DNA from 2 places in the Paenibacillus sp. FSL E2-0178 genome. Region 1 is predicted to be linked to the other one. Evidence: predicted binding sites of a transcription regulator. Region 1 holds the regulator's gene; the other holds the start of a gene.
The links. The regulator CtsR, encoded in region 1, represses protease genes until heat stress. The targets are predictions, from matches to a motif close to ATGGTCAATAAAGGTCAAACA.
Positions count from the first base shown of each region.

Region 2: the regulator CtsR is predicted to act here: its motif matches at 1,643-1,663, upstream of clpP (ATP-dependent Clp endopeptidase proteolytic subunit ClpP).

Region 1 covers NZ_CP151953.1:5,437,165-5,446,818, forward strand. Annotated here, with positions in the region: rRNA gene MHI42_RS23600 (23S ribosomal RNA) at 1-1,322, shown strand, start outside; rRNA gene rrf (5S ribosomal RNA) at 1,447-1,563, shown strand; gene MHI42_RS23610 (GNAT family N-acetyltransferase) at 1,998-3,170, shown strand; gene MHI42_RS23615 (CtsR family transcriptional regulator) at 3,533-3,994, shown strand; gene MHI42_RS23620 (UvrB/UvrC motif-containing protein) at 4,025-4,549, shown strand; gene MHI42_RS23625 (protein arginine kinase) at 4,579-5,643, shown strand; gene clpC (ATP-dependent protease ATP-binding subunit ClpC) at 5,680-8,157, shown strand; gene radA (DNA repair protein RadA) at 8,380-9,654, shown strand, end outside.
Region 2 covers NZ_CP151953.1:4,557,907-4,567,560, forward strand. Annotated here, with positions in the region: gene MHI42_RS19625 (sugar-binding domain-containing protein) at 99-1,151, opposite strand; tRNA gene MHI42_RS19630 (tRNA-Arg) at 1,483-1,557, shown strand; gene clpP (ATP-dependent Clp endopeptidase proteolytic subunit ClpP) at 1,751-2,347, shown strand; gene MHI42_RS19640 (GDSL-type esterase/lipase family protein) at 2,434-3,072, opposite strand; gene MHI42_RS19645 (DUF4163 domain-containing protein) at 3,252-4,358, opposite strand; gene MHI42_RS19650 (SIMPL domain-containing protein) at 4,612-5,370, opposite strand; gene MHI42_RS19655 (GNAT family N-acetyltransferase) at 5,465-6,001, opposite strand; gene MHI42_RS19660 (HPr family phosphocarrier protein) at 6,077-6,346, opposite strand; gene whiA (DNA-binding protein WhiA) at 6,444-7,373, opposite strand; gene MHI42_RS19670 (YvcK family protein) at 7,393-8,334, opposite strand; gene rapZ (RNase adapter RapZ) at 8,392-9,291, opposite strand; gene MHI42_RS19680 (ROK family glucokinase) at 9,338-9,654, opposite strand, start outside.

The sequences.
Region 1 (9,654 bases):
GATCTCACACTGCCAAGAAAAGCCTCTAGCCAGGAGAAGGTGCCCGTACCGCAAACCGACACAGGTAGGCGAGAAGAGAATTCTAAGGCGCGCGGAAGAACTCTCGTTAAGGAACTCGGCAAAATGACCTCGTAACTTCGGGAGAAGAGGTGCCTCGGTAGGGTGAATAGCCCGAGGGGGCCGCAGTGAAAAGGCCCAAGCGACTGTTTAGCAAAAACACAGGTCTGTGCGAAGCCGCAAGGCGAAGTATACGGGCTGACGCCTGCCCGGTGCTGGAAGGTTAAGGGGAGTGGTTAGGAGCAATCCGAAGCTGTGAACCGAAGCCCCAGTAAACGGCGGCCGTAACTATAACGGTCCTAAGGTAGCGAAATTCCTTGTCAGGTAAATTCTGACCCGCACGAATGGCGTAACGACTTGGGCGCTGTCTCAACGAGAGATCCGGTGAAATTTTAATACCTGTGAAGATGCAGGTTACCCGCGACAAGACGGAAAGACCCCATGGAGCTTTACTGCAGCTTGATATTGAATTTGGGTACGATCTGTACAGGATAGGTGGGAGCCGTAGAGGCAGGAGCGCAAGCTTCTGCGGAGGCGCCGTTGGGATACCACCCTGATCGTATCTAGGTTCTAACCTAGTGCCCTAATCGGGTACGGGGACCGTGTCAGGCGGGCAGTTTGACTGGGGCGGTCGCCTCCTAAAGAGTAACGGAGGCGTTCAAAGGTTCCCTCAGAATGGTTGGAAATCATTCGAAGAGTGCAAAGGCATAAGGGAGCTTGACTGCGAGACCAACAAGTCGAGCAGGGACGAAAGTCGGACTTAGTGATCCGGTGGTACCGCATGGAAGGGCCATCGCTCAACGGATAAAAGCTACCCTGGGGATAACAGGCTTATCTCCCCCAAGAGTCCACATCGACGGGGAGGTTTGGCACCTCGATGTCGGCTCATCGCATCCTGGGGCTGAAGTAGGTCCCAAGGGTTGGGCTGTTCGCCCATTAAAGCGGTACGCGAGCTGGGTTCAGAACGTCGTGAGACAGTTCGGTCCCTATCTGTCGTGGGCGCAGGAAATTTGAGAGGAGCTGTCCTTAGTACGAGAGGACCGGGATGGACGTACCGCTGGTGCATCAGTTGTTCCGCCAGGAGCATGGCTGAGTAGCTACGTACGGACGGGATAAGCGCTGAAAGCATCTAAGCGTGAAGCCCCCTCAAGATGAGATTTCCCAATTAGTAAGACCCCTTGAAGACGACGAGGTAGATAGGTTGGAGGTGGAAGTGCAGCAATGCATGGAGCTGACCAATACTAATCGGTCGAGGGCTTATCCAAATTTCTTAGAGCGCAGATTCGTTTCGGATTCAGTTTTCAGGCGATCAAGCCTGGCAGGATGTTAAACCTATGGTTTGATATTTTCTGCAGCGATTTCGAGAAGCGGAAGCTTCGAAAAATCATGTTTGGTGGCGATAGCGGAGGGGTTCCACGCGTACCCATCCCGAACACGACCGTTAAGCCCTCCAGCGCCGATGGTACTTGGACCGAAGGGTCCTGGGAGAGTAGGACGCCGCCAAGCACATGAAGCCATTGTTGAGCAATCGACAGTGGCTTTTTGGTTTGTGCAGGGTTGTGGAAAAGCTGTGGATAAATTTCAGTAACTGCTGAAAACTTACGCACATGTGGATACAATTTCAGGAAGAAGTCTTTTCCGTGATAATGTGGACTAAAACGCATATTCAGGCGAATGAGTCAAGAGAAAACCTAAGTAATCCACTGTTTTTGTGGATAAAAAGTGAATTTTGTGGATAGATAAATATGAATCGTGGATAACTAATTTTTGCCGGGAAGAAACTCTTTCCGGTTTTTTGTTTTACTGTACAAAACCTGTGGATAACTTTTGTTCACGGGCTATTTTTGTACCTCATTAGCTTCTGGACAATTTGCTTGATATACTCAATCTGAGCAACCATTGAACTCTATCTCTATAAATTCATTAACGGGGTGAGCAGCATGGAAATAAGGCAATTGCATGCAGATGATTTTGAAGAAGGCTTAGGCTTGTCTGAATATGCTTTCCAGTACAAGGTGTCCGGAGAAGACAGGGAACACGCCAGAGCGAAGTTCAAACCGGATCAAATATGGGGAGTATTTGAAGGAACAAGTTTAAGTGCCAAGCTGGTACTTCTTCCGCTTCAGGCATACATACAGGGCAAGCCCGTATCTATGGGCGGAATTGCGGGTGTAGCCACGTGGCCGGAGAACCGCAGGCAGGGATATGTGGCCAAGCTGTTGACCCATACGCTGCAAACCATGAACGAAGCGGGGCAAACACTGTCTTTTTTGCACCCGTTTTTAATCCCCTTTTACCGTAAATTTGGCTGGGAGATCTATTGTGAATATAAGAAATACAACATACCTGTGGATAAATTTCCGCGGAAGGCTGAAATACAGGGCTCTGTGAAGCGCGGCGCGGCTGATATTGGAGTATTGCAACAGCTGTATGTCTCATTTGCAGCCCGGTACAACGGCACACTGCAGCGTACGGAGGAATGGTGGAAGGAAAAAGTACTCGATGAAGATACACATCAGTGTGTATTTTATTCGCAGCAGGGTGAACCGGAAGGGTATGTGCTGTATAAAATAGTGAACAAAGAACTGGTCATCGATGAATTTGTCTATCTGAATGAGAAGGCCCGCCAAGGGCTGTGGACATTTCTGGCTAACCATGACTCGATGATCACCGGAGCTTCATTGAAGCTGGTTCCCTCTGATGACATTCTGCCGTATTTGCTTCCCGACCCGCGGATTGCCCAGGAGAATTATCCGTACTTCATGGCACGCATTGTCAACGCCCAAGCCTTTATACAGAATTTGTCTTTCCATGCGCTGAGCGGTATCCGGGAACGGCTGCTTTATATTGAAGATGAGCATGCCCCCTGGAATAACGGCCTGTGGCGTTGGACAGTAGCTGAACATGGGGAGGTATCATTTACTCAGATCCAGGGGGACAGATCAAACGCTGATCTTATATGCAGTATTGGTACACTTACCGTACTTTTGATGGGATACAGACGTCCAGTTGAAATGGCCCGGTATGGACAGTTATCCGGAACGCATGAAGCTGTAGATTGGCTGGAGAAGCTGATCCCGCAGGCGCAAACGGCTTTATTTGATTTTTTCTGACAAACCTGAAGGCTCTTCCGCTTACATTAGAAGCAGGAGAGCCTAATATACATATCCCCTTGCAATGGGATCCGTGAGCTATTCGGAATACAATACGGCTAAAAAGTAAAAAATAAGAGCAACCACTTGGAATTCAGTGAGAATATGTTATAATATGAAAAAAGTCAAAGAAAGTCAAAGTCAACGCGAGCTCGACAGCAGTGTTCTTAGAATTGTAACAGTTGGTGGTCAGGCTAAGTACGAAGGCTGTTGCAGCCGATTCGCACTTCAGTCCCCGGGTTAAATTCTTTAGAGCTATGTATGGACGGCGGACGTTGACACAGCACAAGCTTAACCAAGGCTTACACACTGGAGGATGAGTGATGCGTAATATCTCCGATATTATTGAACAATATCTGAAGAATATTTTGCATGAAAGTCCCGAAGGTACGGTGGAAATTCAGCGCAATGATCTGGCGGACCAGTTCTCCTGTGTCCCGTCGCAGATCAATTACGTCATCAGTACACGCTTTACTTTGGAAAAGGGATATGTAGTGGAGAGCAAACGCGGCGGTGGAGGGTATATCCGGATTCAGCGCTTCGAGCTGCCTCAGAATGTGGCACTGTATGCACATCTGAACTCCACAATAGGGAATGATATTGACCAGAATTCCGCCGAAGGACTGATTTATCAGCTGGAGGAGGCCCGTTTTCTCTCCAAGCGTGAAGCGTGTCTTATGCGGTCCGCTGTTTCCCGGGAATGCCTGACGGTTAATCTGCCGTACCGGGATGAGATTCGTGCCAAGCTAATGAAGGCCATGCTAATCTCTTTGTTAGGCAAATAATTTTCAAAATGTGAGGGAGGGACACCGCTCATGCTATGCCAGGAATGCGGGGTCAAACCGGCTACACTCCACTTCACGAAGATCGTGAACGGAGAGAAGACAGAATTTCATATTTGTGAAAGCTGTGCGCGGGAAAAGGGGGAGCTCATCCCCGGTACTGCCGGAGGATTCTCCATACACAGCTTGCTTTCCGGGCTGCTTGATCTGGAGAGCGCAGGCAAGGGCAAGTCAGAGGCCGCACAGACTGTGCAGGGGCTGCAGTGTGAGAACTGCGGTATGACCTATTCACAGTTCAGCAAGCTTGGACGGTTCGGCTGCAGCTCGTGCTACAAATATTTTGACAGCACGCTGGACCCGCTCTTCAGACGGGTACACGGAAGTACGGCCCATGTGGGCAAGCTTCCCAAACGGGCGGGTGCACAGATCATGTGTAAACGCCAAATTGATGAGCTGAAGCAGGAATTACAGCAGAGCATTATGCAGGAGGAGTTTGAAACTGCAGCTGCGCTGAGGGATCAGATCCGCAAACTTGAAAAAGAAATGCCACAAGAGTAAAGTCTTTGATATATAGGAGGGGATTCCACATGTCAAGTCTCCGGTTTACCGAACAAGCACTTAGTGACTGGATGCGCTGCGGCGGGAGTCATTCCGAGATTGTTATCAGCAGCCGTATGCGTATCGCCCGTAATCTGGAGCACCTTCCCTTCCCGCTATTGGCGTCTGCGCAGCAGTCGGAAGAGGTGCTGGAGCAGCTTGCTCCTGTATTTCAGGGAGAAGCCTCTGCGGATTTCGGCAACTTTCAGCTGCTGAGGCTGGATGAGCTCGATGAGCTGGATAAAAAAGTACTGGTGGAGAAGCATCTGATCAGTCCTAATCTGGCTGATGATTCCAAAGGCGGAGCAGTCATTCTTAATGAGGACGAGTCAGTCAGCATTATGATCAACGAGGAGGATCATCTCCGCATTCAATGCCTGTTTCCGGGTCTGCAGGTCAGAGAAGCCTGGGTAAGGGCAACAGCCATTGATGATATCTTTGAGGCTGCTGTCAATTACGCTTTTGATGACCGCAGAGGATACCTGACCAGTTGTCCCACCAATGTGGGAACCGGGCTCAGAGCCTCGGTAATGGTTCATCTGCCGGCACTGGTTATGACCCATCAGATTAACCGGATTCTATCCGCTGTTAATCAGGTCGGTCTTACCGTTAGAGGAATTTATGGTGAAGGCAGCGAAGCAGTAGGGAATATCTTTCAGATTTCCAACCAGATTACGCTTGGCCAGACCGAGAATGAGATTATTGAGAATCTACACAGCGTAGTTACCCAGATTATAGAGCATGAGCGGAACGCGCGTGAACGCCTGCTTGTGGATTCCGCACTGCGGATTACCGACCGCATCAAACGTTCATACGGGATTCTAGCCTACGCGGCTGTGATGGAGCTTAAAGAGTCTGCACAGCGGCTCTCCGATCTAAGGCTTGGTGTGGATTTGGGGATACTGGAAGGGCCTTCGATTTCAGTGCTTAATGAGCTGAATGTCAAGACTCAGCCGGGCTTTCTGCAAAAGCTGTTCGGCGACGAGCTTTCGTCCACCGAACGCGATATGTACCGGGCAAAGCTGCTCCGGGAAACACTGGGATCACAACATTAATTATAGATATATATTATCCGTGGAGGTGCAGGAGATATGATGTTTGGAAGATTTACGGAACGCGCACAAAAGGTGCTGGCGCTGGCGCAGGAAGAAGCCGTTCGTTTGGGACACAACAACATTGGGACAGAACATATTTTGCTCGGACTGATTCGTGAAGGGGACGGCATTGCCGCCAAGGCACTGATCGGACTCGGTCTGGGTCTTGAGAAGATTCAGGATGAAGTGGAAACGCTGATTGGCAGAGGTCAGGAACAACCGACCAACATCGCTTATACTCCTCGTGCCAAAAAAGTTATCGAGCTGTCTATGGACGAAGCCCGCAAGCTGGGTCATACGTATGTGGGCACTGAGCATATCCTGCTCGGACTCATCCGTGAAGGAGAGGGCGTAGCTGCCCGTGTGCTGAACAATCTCGGTATCAGCCTGAATAAGGCCCGTCAGCAGGTGCTGCAGCTTCTGGGCAGCAGTGAAGCCACTTCCAGCCATAGCGGTGCTCCGGTTAATGTCAGCACACCAACGCTGGATGGTCTGGCCCGTGACTTGACTGCCTATGCCAAGGACGGCAACCTCGACCCGGTTATCGGCCGCAGCAAGGAAATTGAACGTGTTATTCAGGTGCTCAGCCGCCGTACCAAGAATAATCCGGTACTGATCGGTGAGCCAGGGGTTGGTAAAACAGCAATTGCTGAAGGCCTGGCCCAAAAGATCATCAATAATGAAATTCCGGAAACCTTGCGCGACAAACGCGTAATGACCCTGGATATGGGTTCTGTAGTTGCCGGTACGAAATACCGCGGTGAGTTCGAAGACCGCCTCAAAAAAATCATGGATGAGATTCGCCAGGCAGGCAATATCGTGCTCTTCATCGATGAGCTGCATACCCTGATCGGAGCCGGTGGTGCGGAAGGTGCAATTGATGCCTCCAACATCCTGAAGCCCGCTCTGGCCCGTGGTGAACTGCAGTGCATCGGTGCCACAACGCTTGATGAATACCGCAAATATATTGAGAAAGACGCTGCACTTGAACGCCGCTTCCAGCCAATTACGGTGGATCAGCCTTCTCCTGCAGAAGCTGTACAGATCTTATTCGGTCTTCGGGACCGTTATGAAGCCCATCACCGGGTGAAGATTACGGATGAAGCTATTGTGGAAGCTGTGAAGCTGTCCGACCGCTATATCCCTGACCGGTTCCTGCCGGACAAAGCGATTGACCTGATTGATGAAGCAGGCTCCAAGGTAAGACTTAACTCTTACACCATCCCGCCGAATCTGAAGGAACTCGAAATGCGTCTGGATGATATCCGCAAGGAGAAGGATTCCGCTGTACAAAGCCAGGAATTTGAGAAGGCTGCAGCGCTGCGCGATACCGAGCAGAAGATCCGTGAAGAGCTCGATACCACGAAGAACCAGTGGAAAGAGAAGCAGGGCCGTACGGACTCCCAGGTTACGCCTGAGGATATCGCACAGGTGGTTGCCAGCTGGACCGGCATTCCGGTCAGCAAGCTGAAGGAAGAGGAAACCGACCGTCTGCTCAATATGGAATCAATACTGCATGAACGGGTAATCGGCCAGGACGAAGCCGTTAAGGCTGTCAGCCGGGCTCTCCGCCGGGCACGTGCGGGTCTGAAGGATCCGAAACGTCCAATGGGTTCCTTCATCTTCCTCGGTCCAACCGGGGTCGGTAAAACCGAGCTGGCACGGGCACTTGCCGAAGCCATGTTCGGTGACGAGAATGCGGTAATCCGTATCGATATGTCGGAGTACATGGAGAAGCACTCTACCTCCCGTCTGGTCGGAGCGCCTCCAGGCTATGTAGGATATGAAGAAGGCGGACAGCTGACTGAGAAGGTACGCCGCAAACCGTATTCCGTGGTCCTGCTGGATGAGATTGAGAAGGCTCACCCTGAAGTATTCAATATTCTGCTGCAGGTACTGGAAGACGGCCGTCTGACCGACTCCAAAGGCCGTGTAGTCGATTTCCGCAATACCTTAATTATCCTGACCTCTAACGTAGGTGCACAAGCGATCCGCAAGAATTCGACTCTGGGCTTCACCGCGGTACAGGATGCCGGTGCCGATTACGGCAATATGAAGGGCAAGGTAATGGAAGAGCTGAAGAAGAGCTTCCGCCCTGAGTTCCTGAACCGGATCGACGAGATTATTGTCTTCCACTCTCTGGATGAGAAGCATATCGCCGAGATCGTTACCCTGATGTCCGAGGAGCTGCGCAAGCGTCTGCGTGAATATGATGTAGACTTCCTGCTTACCGACGGCGCCAAGGCGTTCCTGGCCAAAGAGGGCTATGACCCGGCCTTCGGTGCCCGCCCGCTCCGCCGGGCGATTCAGAAGCACATCGAAGACCGCCTTTCCGAAGAGCTGCTTAAGGGCAACATTAAGAAAGGTGATTCCCTCAACATTGATGAGGTGAACGGCGAGCTTGTAGTAACCAAAGTGGAAGTGCCGGCTGAGGTCGTCCTGGAGAAGGAAGAGAAGGAAGTCGAAACCGAATAATTTTCCAGCAATATGAAACAAAGCTCCCGCTCCTCCGTATAGAGGGGCGGGAGCTTTTATATGTCCGGAGTGATTAATTCTGCCCTGAATCAGGCAGGTTAAGGAGGACGCAAACGAAAAGTAGATCTTAAGTGACCTTTCGTTCAGTGTGCAGAAATGGTAAACTTTGATTAAGAGAAAATTATCCGCAATTTTAGCAAGTTCGGACCGTTAGGAGCGCACATGGCCAAACCAAAAACAAAATTTTTCTGCACCGAATGTGGTTACGAATCACCGAAATGGTTCGGGAAATGCCCGGGCTGCCAGGAATGGAACTCAATGGTGGAAGAAACGGAAAGCGTAGTCAAAACCCAAGGCATGAATGCACCTATTTTTCAGAGTAAAGAAAAGGCGCAATCGATCATAAATATAGAAAGTGACAAAGAGCCGCGTATCCTGACAGGCATCGGAGAGCTTAACCGTGTGCTTGGCGGCGGTATCGTACCCGGCTCGCTGGTACTGGTCGGTGGCGACCCCGGAATCGGGAAGTCCACACTGCTGCTGCAGACATCTCACGCCCTTACAACCCAGGGGCTCCGCGTTCTGTATATCTCCGGGGAAGAATCGGTGCGCCAGACCAAGCTTCGGGCTGACCGCCTCGGGGCGTTGTCGGCGGAACTGTATGTTCTGTGTGAGACGAACATGGAGAGCATTGAAGAAGCAATCGAGCAGATTAAGCCGCAGTTTCTGGTCATCGACTCGATCCAGACCGTGTTTATGCCTGAAGTGACCAGTGCGCCAGGCAGTGTAACACAGGTGCGGGAATGTACGACAAGATTTATGCGGATTGCCAAAATCCGTGGAATCGCAACGGTACTTGTAGGACATGTAACGAAAGAAGGCGCAATTGCCGGTCCACGGATGCTGGAGCATATGGTGGATTGTGTGCTCTATTTCGAAGGAGAACGTCATCATACGTACCGGTTGCTGCGGGCGGTGAAGAACCGCTTTGGCTCAACCAATGAAATCGGTATTTTCGAGATGGGTGAGGTTGGCCTTACCGAGGTGGAGAACCCTTCCGAGCTGTTCCTTTCTGAACGGCCGCTCGGAGTGGCCGGTTCCGCGGTTGTAGCCAGCATGGAAGGTACAAGACCGGTGCTTGTTGAATTACAGGCGCTGGTTGCAGCAACCCATTTCCCTTCGCCCCGCAGAATGTGCACAGGTATGGATCATCAGAGAATGGCGCTGATCATTGCTGTTCTGGAGAAGCGGATGGGCATGTTCCTGCAGAATCAGGATGCTTACCTCAATGTTGCCGGAGGTGTTAAGCTGGATGAGCCGGCGGTGGATCTGGCGGTCGCCATCAGTATTGCTTCCAGCTTCCGGGATATTCCGACCAAGCCGTATGATGTGTTTTTTGGGGAGGTAGGACTTACCGGCGAGGTGAGAGGGGTGTCACGCGCAGAGATGCGGGTGAAGGAGGCCGCTAAGCTCGGCTTCCGGCGGGTAATTATGCCT
Region 2 (9,654 bases), 880 kb from region 1:
TTTCGTTTTATTTATTCAAGACAAGCCGTGAGGCTCGTCAAGACAACAAGGTTAAGTATAATGCATAATACCTTTGCGCGCGTCCCATAAAATGGAATCTATAGGACCTCTTGCAACTGTTTGTCGATTTCTTTGCCGATTTCGACAGCAGCCGCCTCGTCTGTTACGAGAATATCCTCTTGGCCGAACCGCAGCATCGCATGAATGGCCTTAGCCTTGCGTTTGCCGCCGGCAATACCGATGACGACTTCTGTACGGATAATGTCTTCCAGGCGCAGCCCCATGGTCAGCATGGTATGAACCACCTCGCCATTCTCATTGAAATAATATCCGAACGATTCGGCTACCGCACCCTCGTCCTGAATCTCTGAGATTGTACCGGGGTCCAGCTTGCGGCGGTGAGTCATTTCAATGGCATCGCCAATTCCATGCACAATAATACGCGATCTGCGGATAATCTGCACAATCTCTCCAATATTGGAGTCCAGTGCGAGCGACTGATAGGCATCGCCGCTGAGCAGATCAGGCACATGCAGCAGACGGTAATTGGCACCAATCCGTTTGGCCATGGTCGAAGCAATGGTGTTGGCTTGGATCTCCATGCTCTCTCCCAGTCCTCCACGCGCCGGAACTACCCAGGCGTTCTTATAGGAAAGGGATAGCGGCGGGGTCAACTGATCGGCCATTTCGGCCAGGGTCGATCCGCCTGTGACGGCAATCGTGTCGTCACTGCGCAGTACACTGAGCAGTGCCTTCGAACCTGCACGCCCCAGTTCACGTTTGGTGAACAGCGAGGTCTCGCAGTCGCCAGGTACAACAACTACTTTACTGAGACCGTACGTAGTACGAATTTTCTCTTCCAGATCATCCAGGCCGAAGAGGCTCTTGGCGATCGGCTCCAGCAGGTCAAGCAGTCTGCGACCGGCTTCGCTAATGCGCATGCCGACGCTCTCGATCTCAATGAGCCCTTGCGATTTCAGAAGATCCGTCTCGGCGCGCAGCACCCGCTCGGTCATATCAAGCGAGGCGGCAAGCGTTCTGCGCCCAATAATATCGGACAGCATGATCTGATGTAGAATCGTATACCGTCTCTTAAGGGTTTCCATGAGATCAGGCAGAAGCTGCTTTTGGATTTCCAATAAATTACGCATGCTTTCACTCCTGCAACTTCGTCTTTCTCTTTTCCCTTGTTCGTGGTCTCAAAATGTCCCGGGTTAACTTTTTAAGTCCCACCCATATTCTACCCAAAACTGACGCCGAGTGCAAGTGTTCCGAGACTATAATTCTCAGACCCGTTTCATCTTATACATCTGCCGGTCTGTGAGAGGTAATCGCGCCCTTAAGCACATGCCTGAAAACCTCCATCACCTGACTGTCAGGTGGGAAGCTATCATCTGCCTGGGAGCCTGAAAAACTATTTTTTTGCACGATGGGTTTTACACGTTGCTTTTATGCAATAAGTGTATTATAATAATTTCTGTTGCGCCCGTGGTCCAATGGATATGACGTAGGCCTCCGAAGCCTGAGATCCAAGTTCGATTCTTGGCGGGCGCGCCATTATTTTCACTTTTGTACATAATTTAGCAATGCTTATATTATATTTAACCAAAGAGCCGCTTGATGGCTCTTTTTTTTGAATCTAAGTTTGACTTTCTTTGACTTTTTGTTTAAATTTGTTTATCATGTGGTTAATACGGTAACAGTAAAAAATGAACACATTCGAAGCACCAATTTCAAGGAGGTTTTCCACGTGAGTTATATTCCTATGGTAGTAGAACAGAGCAACCGCGGTGAGCGCGCTTATGACATCTATTCCCGCCTGCTGAAGGACCGCATCATTTTCCTTGGAACGGAGGTTAATGACGTGGTAGCCAATTCCATCATCGCACAAATGCTCTTCCTGGCTGCCGAGGATCCGGATAAGGATATTCACCTGTATGTAAACAGCCCTGGCGGCTCCATTACAGCGGGTATGGCTATATTTGATACAATGCAGTACATTAAACCGGATGTATCCACCATCTGTGTAGGGATGGCCGCTTCCATGGGAGCCTTCCTGCTGAACGCTGGCGCCAAGGGCAAACGCTTTGCCTTGCCGAACAGCGAAATTATGATTCACCAGCCGCTCGGCGGTGCCCAGGGTCAGGCTTCGGATATTGAAATCCGCGCCCGCCGCATCATCAAGCTGCGCGAGAAGCTGAACCGTATCCTGTCCGAACGTACGGGCCAGCCGATCGAGAAGATCGAGAAGGATACCGACCGCGATTACTTCATGAGTGCTGCCGATGCAGCTGAATATGGCATTGTCGATAAAGTCATTGAGAAGACCTTGCCGACTGGCGTTTAATTTCTATACTTCACCAACAAATAAAGAGGCTGCCACGGACCTACAGGTCTGCGGCAGCCTCTTTATGTGGCATATATACTGATGACTCACCTCAAGTTTCCATATCCCAGGGCATCCAGCTTGCCGGCGATCACCCGGTAGCCCCTGCCGTTCGGATGAATATGATCCAGGAACAGCAGCCCCCGCTCATTGCCGGCAAATTCATGATAAATGGAAGCAAATCCTACGGCATAACTGCTGTAGCCGGCAGCATAGCGGTTGAACTGCCTCACCCAATCTGTGGCCTCATCCACCTGAGGATACGGATTATAGAGGCCTACTATCCGGATAATGTAAGGACTTCGCGTGCCCGCCTTCAGCTGTGACAGAGTACTCATAATATCACTGAAATTCCGTTTGCAGTCCCGGAGTGCTTTTTGCAGATACCCATTCAGCTCACCTGGCCTCCCCGCTGCGGCTTTGGCGGCCTTAATCAGATCATTGCCGCCGATAGAGACGGTAATGATCTCTGCATCCTTAACCGCAGAACGAAAGCCGCCGTCTGTCTTGAGACGCTGCTCCAGCCCCGCTGTTGTCAGACCATTCACTCCTAGATTCGCAGAAGCAACCGGAGTCTGCAGCCGCCCTTCCGCCATCCGGCGGTAGACGGGAACAAATCCGTTCCCGGGCAGCGCCCCGAATCCGGTCGTTAATGAATCTCCAATGGCCGTATACTGATAGACCATAGCCTTCCCTCCCCGCTATAAGCTGCTTGCTTTCTTTAGCTTATGACTGCCCGGGGGATGTGGTAACGGCAGGGCGGCCTTATTAGGCCCGCAAAAAAATCCTGCCCTCATGTCTCCCGGAGGAAACGCAAGGGCAGGATAGATGAAGCTACCGGAACTGGAACTGTGAAGCCTATACGTTATTTCAGTGCAGCGAACGGACTGCTTCCGTCCGGCAGCAGCTCTTTGAAGCTGAAGATTACCTCCGGGAAGCCTGTAGCGTATGCAGTATACTCATATTGCTGGAAGAAGAGCACGGCTTTGCCCTCTTTCAGATAGAAGTATTTCTCTGTATTCAGGCCTGTGAATCCTCCCAGATAACCTCCGTTTGCTTTGATTTCAGTAGATACCTTGGCATTCAGCTGTTTCTTGTAGTTAGGATTAGCCTTGAACAAATCCCCCAGCAGCAGGCGTTTGCCGTCCTTAAGTGAGAAGGTAAAGGCATTGCGGATAGTCGATCCATGTGCACCGCCGGTGTACCCGTATTGATTCGTGATCAGACTGAGCACGCCGTCCTGATTATAAGTCACCACATAACCGCCTTCGAATTCATACGGACGGTCGTCCTCGGATTTAAGGGAGATTTGATCTTCGGCGTAAGCCGCGTATTTCTGAATCGTCTGTTTGATTGTATCATTGATTGCCTTCTCAGCCTCGCTACTTGCAAGACCGCTGACCTGTGGATAATCCAGCTTGATTGGTGCATCTTTATGGTCCTTAACATAGCTCTCAGTCTTTATAGTTACCGCATTTTGCGTTCTCTTCATCACATTGAGCCGTCCCGTAGCGGCACTCCAGTCACCCTTGTAGCCTAAGTAATCGCTGAGCAGGTCAAACGAAACATAGAAGCGGTTATCCATATTCTTCACTTCATATTCGCCGATAAAATAATTGTTCACTTTAATCGTAGTATAGTATTCAGTAACCGTCAGTTTAGTTTGTGTAGTACCTGTACCGATGGTATACGTCTTCTCTGCTTTATCATAAGATAGCGGCATCCCCAGCGCATCGCGCATAAACGTTACCGGAATCCATACCTTTCCGTCCTGGAAAAGCCCCTTCTGCGCTGCAATCTTGCCGTTTACCTTCAGTACTACCGGGGAGGAGGCAGCTTTCGCCTGAGCAGCCGCTGGAGCAGCCTGGGTAATGCCTGCCGGGAGTACTCCTCCACCGATTAGCATTCCTGCTGCAATCATTCCTGCGCCCCATTTACGGGCGTATTTCTTCGAAGTATCATTCATTTTCATTGTTGTTCTTCCCCTTCCGCTGGTACGATGATAGTTACGTGATGTGTTCCCTCAGCTTCACTCTTCCTATTATAGGGAAAAGAAGGTCGGCGGATGTTACAATGCGCTTTACAGTTTCTTAAGGATTGAAGAGTCTTTCTATCAACCTTATTACATTTATTTAAACAATTTGAGAGATTTCAACGAAACTTTCTCCTAAAAAAGGCGCCCGCCCTGCCATAAACAGCAGAGCAAGCGCCTCTTCGCGGTCACTTTATTTCAATTCATAGGTTACGCTAAGCTGAGTGGTTACTTTAACTTCTCCGGGTTCAACGGAACTTCCGGCAGCTGAATCTGCTGAAGTATTAGCCATTTTAGCAGATTCCATATAGATAACCGGGTTATTCCCGTCATCACTCTGAATGACCGTCACCACCTGGCCGAGTCCGCGTTTCGCCGCTTTAGCAATCGCTGCCGCTTTTACATCTGCATTCAGCATTGCTTTTTCGATAACCTGTGCTTCAAAGGCTGATGGATCTTCGATCGCAAAGCTTGCATTGCCGATATTGTTTGCGCCAGCCGTCGATGCTGCATCCAGCAATTGTCCGACCTTAGTCAGATCACGGTAGGAAATCTTCAGCGTATGCTGGGCATTATAGCCTTTAACCTGCTGGCCATCCTTTTCGCTATAGACGTAATTAGGCTGTACATAGAACTGTGTGCTCTGAATATCCTTGTCCGCAATTCCCCAGGTTGTCTTGAATAATGCAGTCAGCTTCGCAATCTTTGCCGCGGTACCCTTCTGCGCCTCTTGTGCAGTATCAGCCGTGGTAGTTACCCCGATGGAGAGATAGACGATATCCGGTTTGATCGCAAGTTCGCCTTTACCGACTACGTTAACAATATTCTTCTGCACCTCATCGGCAGCGTAAGCCTTTTCAGGACCTTTCAGCACCCCGCTCAGCCCCATTCCTCCTATAATCAAGCTTCCTGCCAGCAGCACTGCTCCGATTGATTTGCCAAATTTCATCATGCTTGCCATCCCCTTTCGTTTCTTTAAGTGTTGGTACCCTCTAGACGGACCAGCATGGCAAAAGTTGCATATCCTATGTACGTTATTTAATAATTTATTTCGTCTCTATCCAAAAACGCCGGATGACATTTCCGTCCTCCTCAATATATTCGCTATCCTCTACTCCGCCATTCTTGCGAATCGTCCGTTCCGATGCTGTATTGACGGCGTCGCAGACCACGAGTGCCTTCTCTATACCCAGTTCAGCAGCTTTCAGGAGAGCCTGCTTCAGAAGTTCACTCGCATACCCCTGTCTGCGCTCCGAAAGGACCACGCCATAGCCGATATGCCCGCCTGTACGGAGTAACGCTTCCGTCAGCCAGTGTCTGATGTTCACGGCACCCACCACCCGCTGATCCGTTGTCACCAGCCAGAAGGTTGAACTGCTCACCCATCCGTCTTTGATATTCTCACCGCCGGCATGCTCACGCAGAGACTGAAGCATACCGGCAAAGTCAGCAGGATCGATCTCGACTACCCAGGGAACGAATGATTCTCCGCTGGCCTTCCACTCTTCATAAAATGCCAGGTAGGGCTCTCTGAGAGCTTCTGAAGGCTCCACTAATGCTACCTCACTGCCTTGGATCTGCATTTCTGTGTATCTCCCCTTATCCATAAATAATATGAAAAAAAAGCCCCTAAGGGCTTTCGGTAAGACGTGTACCATTTATTGATTCTCGAGTTCTTCCTTACTTACAAGACTTGTCAAAGCGGTTACAGCTTGTTCCGCATCTGCGCCATCTGCGCTGATATAAATCTCCGTACCGGAACTGATCGCAAGGCTCATAATGCCCATGATACTTTTGGCGTTAACTTTTTTATCGTCTTTTTCCACGAAAATCTCCGACGAAAACTTATTAGCTTCTTGCACAAACAATGCTGCCGGCCGAGCATGGAGCCCCGTCTTCAACCGAACAACTACCGGGTGCTTTGTCATGAAACGCTTACCCCCTATTTGAGATCTGCCCAAAAATTTCACATTAATTTTATAATATTATATCATTATAACCTCTACCGCACTAGAAAAAAAATAATCAACTGCCCCGCACCTTGTCAGCCAGCTCATCAATTTTGCGTAAACGGTGGTTTACGCCTGATTTACTGACGGTGCCGCCCAGCATATCGCCAACTTCCTTCAGGTTGATATCCGGGTGTGCAAGTCTGATTTCCGCAACCTCGCGCAGCTTATCCGGCAAGCTTTCCAGTCCCACCTCACGCTGCAGCAGCTTGATATTCTCAATCTGGCGTACCGCGGCGCTGATCGTTTTGTTAAGATTGGCCGTTTCGCAGTTGACGATCCGGTTAACGGAGTTGCGCATATCGCGCATGATCCGTACATCCTCGAATTTGAACAGGGCCTGATGGGCTCCGATCAAACTTAAGAATTCAATAATCTTCTCGCCTTCCTTGATGTATAGGATGAAGCCTTTCTTGCGTTCTATGCAGCGGGCATTCAGGTGGAATTCACCAGCCAGCTCAACGAGCGCCTTGCAGTGCTCCTCATACATCGAAGCAATTTCCAGGTGGTACGAGGAACCCTCCGGATTATTCACCGAGCCGCCAGCCATGAAGGCCCCGCGCAAGTAAGCACGCTTGCAGCAGTTCTTGCCGACGATTTCATCATCGATCCCATCGGTGAAGATGAAGCCTTCCGAGACAATCCGCAGATCCTTCAGGATCTCCTGAACCCGGTTTGGGATTCTTACGATATAGACGTTATTCTTCTTCAAACGCATTTTTTTACGCACGAGCAGCTCGATATGGACCTGGTAATATTTCTTAAGTAAAGAATATACCCGCCTTGCAATCGCGGCGTTCTCCGTCGAAATGTCGAGAACAACCTTTTTGCTCGAAAGCTGCACCGAACCATTCATCCGGATCAGCGCTGACATTTCCGCTTTCTCACAGCAGGGCTGGCTCTCGACCATCGTCAGCTCTTTTTTGGTAAGGGCCGCAAAAGACAAGGGGCTCACCTCTTTCATGTTAACTCTTTCTGTCAATCCAATCCTGAACCAGCTGGAAAATATGGTGGCTAAGCTTATCTGTATCATGCCGCAAATAGGTTTTGAATAATACCAGTTTGTCGGCAATCACCTTATATCCGTTGCCGTCAACGACATCGCGGTCAAGCTGCACCGGACGTGCGCCTTTCTCGGCATATTTGATCTGTACCTGCTCCGGGATCTCTCCGTCGTTCACAATTACATAATCGAACAGATGCAGTCCGATATGATCGTACACCGCCTGAAGATGATCACTGACCGTATAATTATCCGTTTCACCGGGCTGGGTCATTACATTGCATACAAATATTTTGATTGCATCCGAGGCCACAACGGCTTCAGCCAGCTTCGGCACCAGCAGGTTCGGCAGAATGCTTGTATACAGACTGCCCGGACCGAGCAGAATGGCATCCGCATTCCGGATCGCTTCCAGCGCCTCCGGCAGAGGCTCCACATCGGCAGGCTCCAGGAATACACGTTTGATTATACCGCCGGCCTCCGGTATTTTGGATTCGCCGGTTATCAGGGTACCATCCGACATCTCGGCGTGCAGTACCACCGCTTCGCCTGCAGCGGGCAGCACCCGGCCGCGGACGGCGAAAAGGCGGCTAAGCTCTCTGACTGCCGTAACGAAATCACCGGAGATGTCTGTCAGCGCTGCCAGAATCAGATTGCCCAGGCTGTGTCCGGCGAGGCCCTCTCCGGTACTGAAACGGTAGCGCATGATCTGCGCCATCAGAGGCTCCACATCGGCCATAGCCGTCAGGACGTTACGGATATCCCCCGGAGGCGGCATTTGCAGCTCACTGCGCAGAATCCCGGAGCTTCCCCCGTCATCTGCCACAGTTACGATAGCCGTAATATCCAGCGGCTTCTCCTTCAATCCCCGAAGCATAACAGACAGCCCGGTACCGCCGCCCATGACGACGATCTTCGGACGCTGCCCTTGTTCTTCAGTCACTACTCATCCCTTCTCTCGTCAATGCCGATCACGTTCGGAATCCCGATGGCTGATTGCTACCGATTCCGTCTCGCTTACCCCCAGCATTTTGCCCAGATATTCCGCAATGGCTACGGAACGGTGTTTGCCGCCTGTACAGCCGATGCCGATAATAATCTGAGATTTGCCTTCTTTGCGGTATTGCGGAATAAGAAATTGAAGCATGTCAAGCAGCTTGGTCAGGAACGTCTGCGTTTCAGGCCATTTCATTACATAGTCATACACATCGTTGTCTTGGCCTGTCTTGGGCCGCAGCTGATCCACATAATGCGGATTAGGCAGGAAGCGGACATCGAACACCAGGTCAGCATCAATCGGAATACCATACTTGAACCCAAACGAAGTAATGTTAACGGAGAGGGTGCTTTTCCCGAGATGGGAGAACCGTGACACAATTTTTTCTTTTAGCTGTGCCGGCTTCATACTGCTGGTATCCAGACACAGGGTAGCTGAATCCTTGAGCTCCTCCAGCATTTGGCGCTCCATCCGGATACCGTCAAGCGGCATGCCCTTGGGAGCAAGCGGGTGGTGACGCCGGCTCTCTTTGTAGCGTTGTACAAGCACTGAATCTGTTGCATCCAGGAAAAGAATCTCAAAGCCTATGGTCGACTCGTCCTTAATATAGGCCAGAGACTCCGACAGAGCGGTGAAGAATTCCCGTCCCCTGAGGTCGATCACGAGCGCCACTTTGGCGATTTTGCCTTTGGACTGCTCAATCAGTTCGGCGAACTTCGGGATCAGCACTGGCGGAAGATTATCGACGCAGAAGAAGCCGAGATCCTCCAGGCTCTGCACTGCAATCGTCTTGCCTGCTCCCGACATGCCGGTAATGATGATCAGGGTGGCACGACCGGGCGATATTTGCTCGAATTCGGTCATTAGAGCGTCCCCTCCCTAAGGTTAGTATATGAATAATTCCTGCTCCTTAAGAACGCAGCAAAAGACCTGCCGCACCAATAATACCGGCATCATTGCCAAGCTCCGCAGGCACGATGGTAACACCAGTCTGCAGAGGTGCAGGTGTTAGCTTGGCGAATACACGGCGGACTTCATCAAACAGGATATCGCCGGCTTTGGATACGCCGCCGCCTACGATAAACACTTCCGGATTCAGTACCGCAGCCACCGCAGCCATCGATTTGCCCAGGTAGAATGCTGCGCGGTTCACAATACGCAGAGCGACTTCATCGCCTGCCTTGGCAGCGTCAAAGACTTCCTTGGCCGCAATCTTCTCCACCGTAG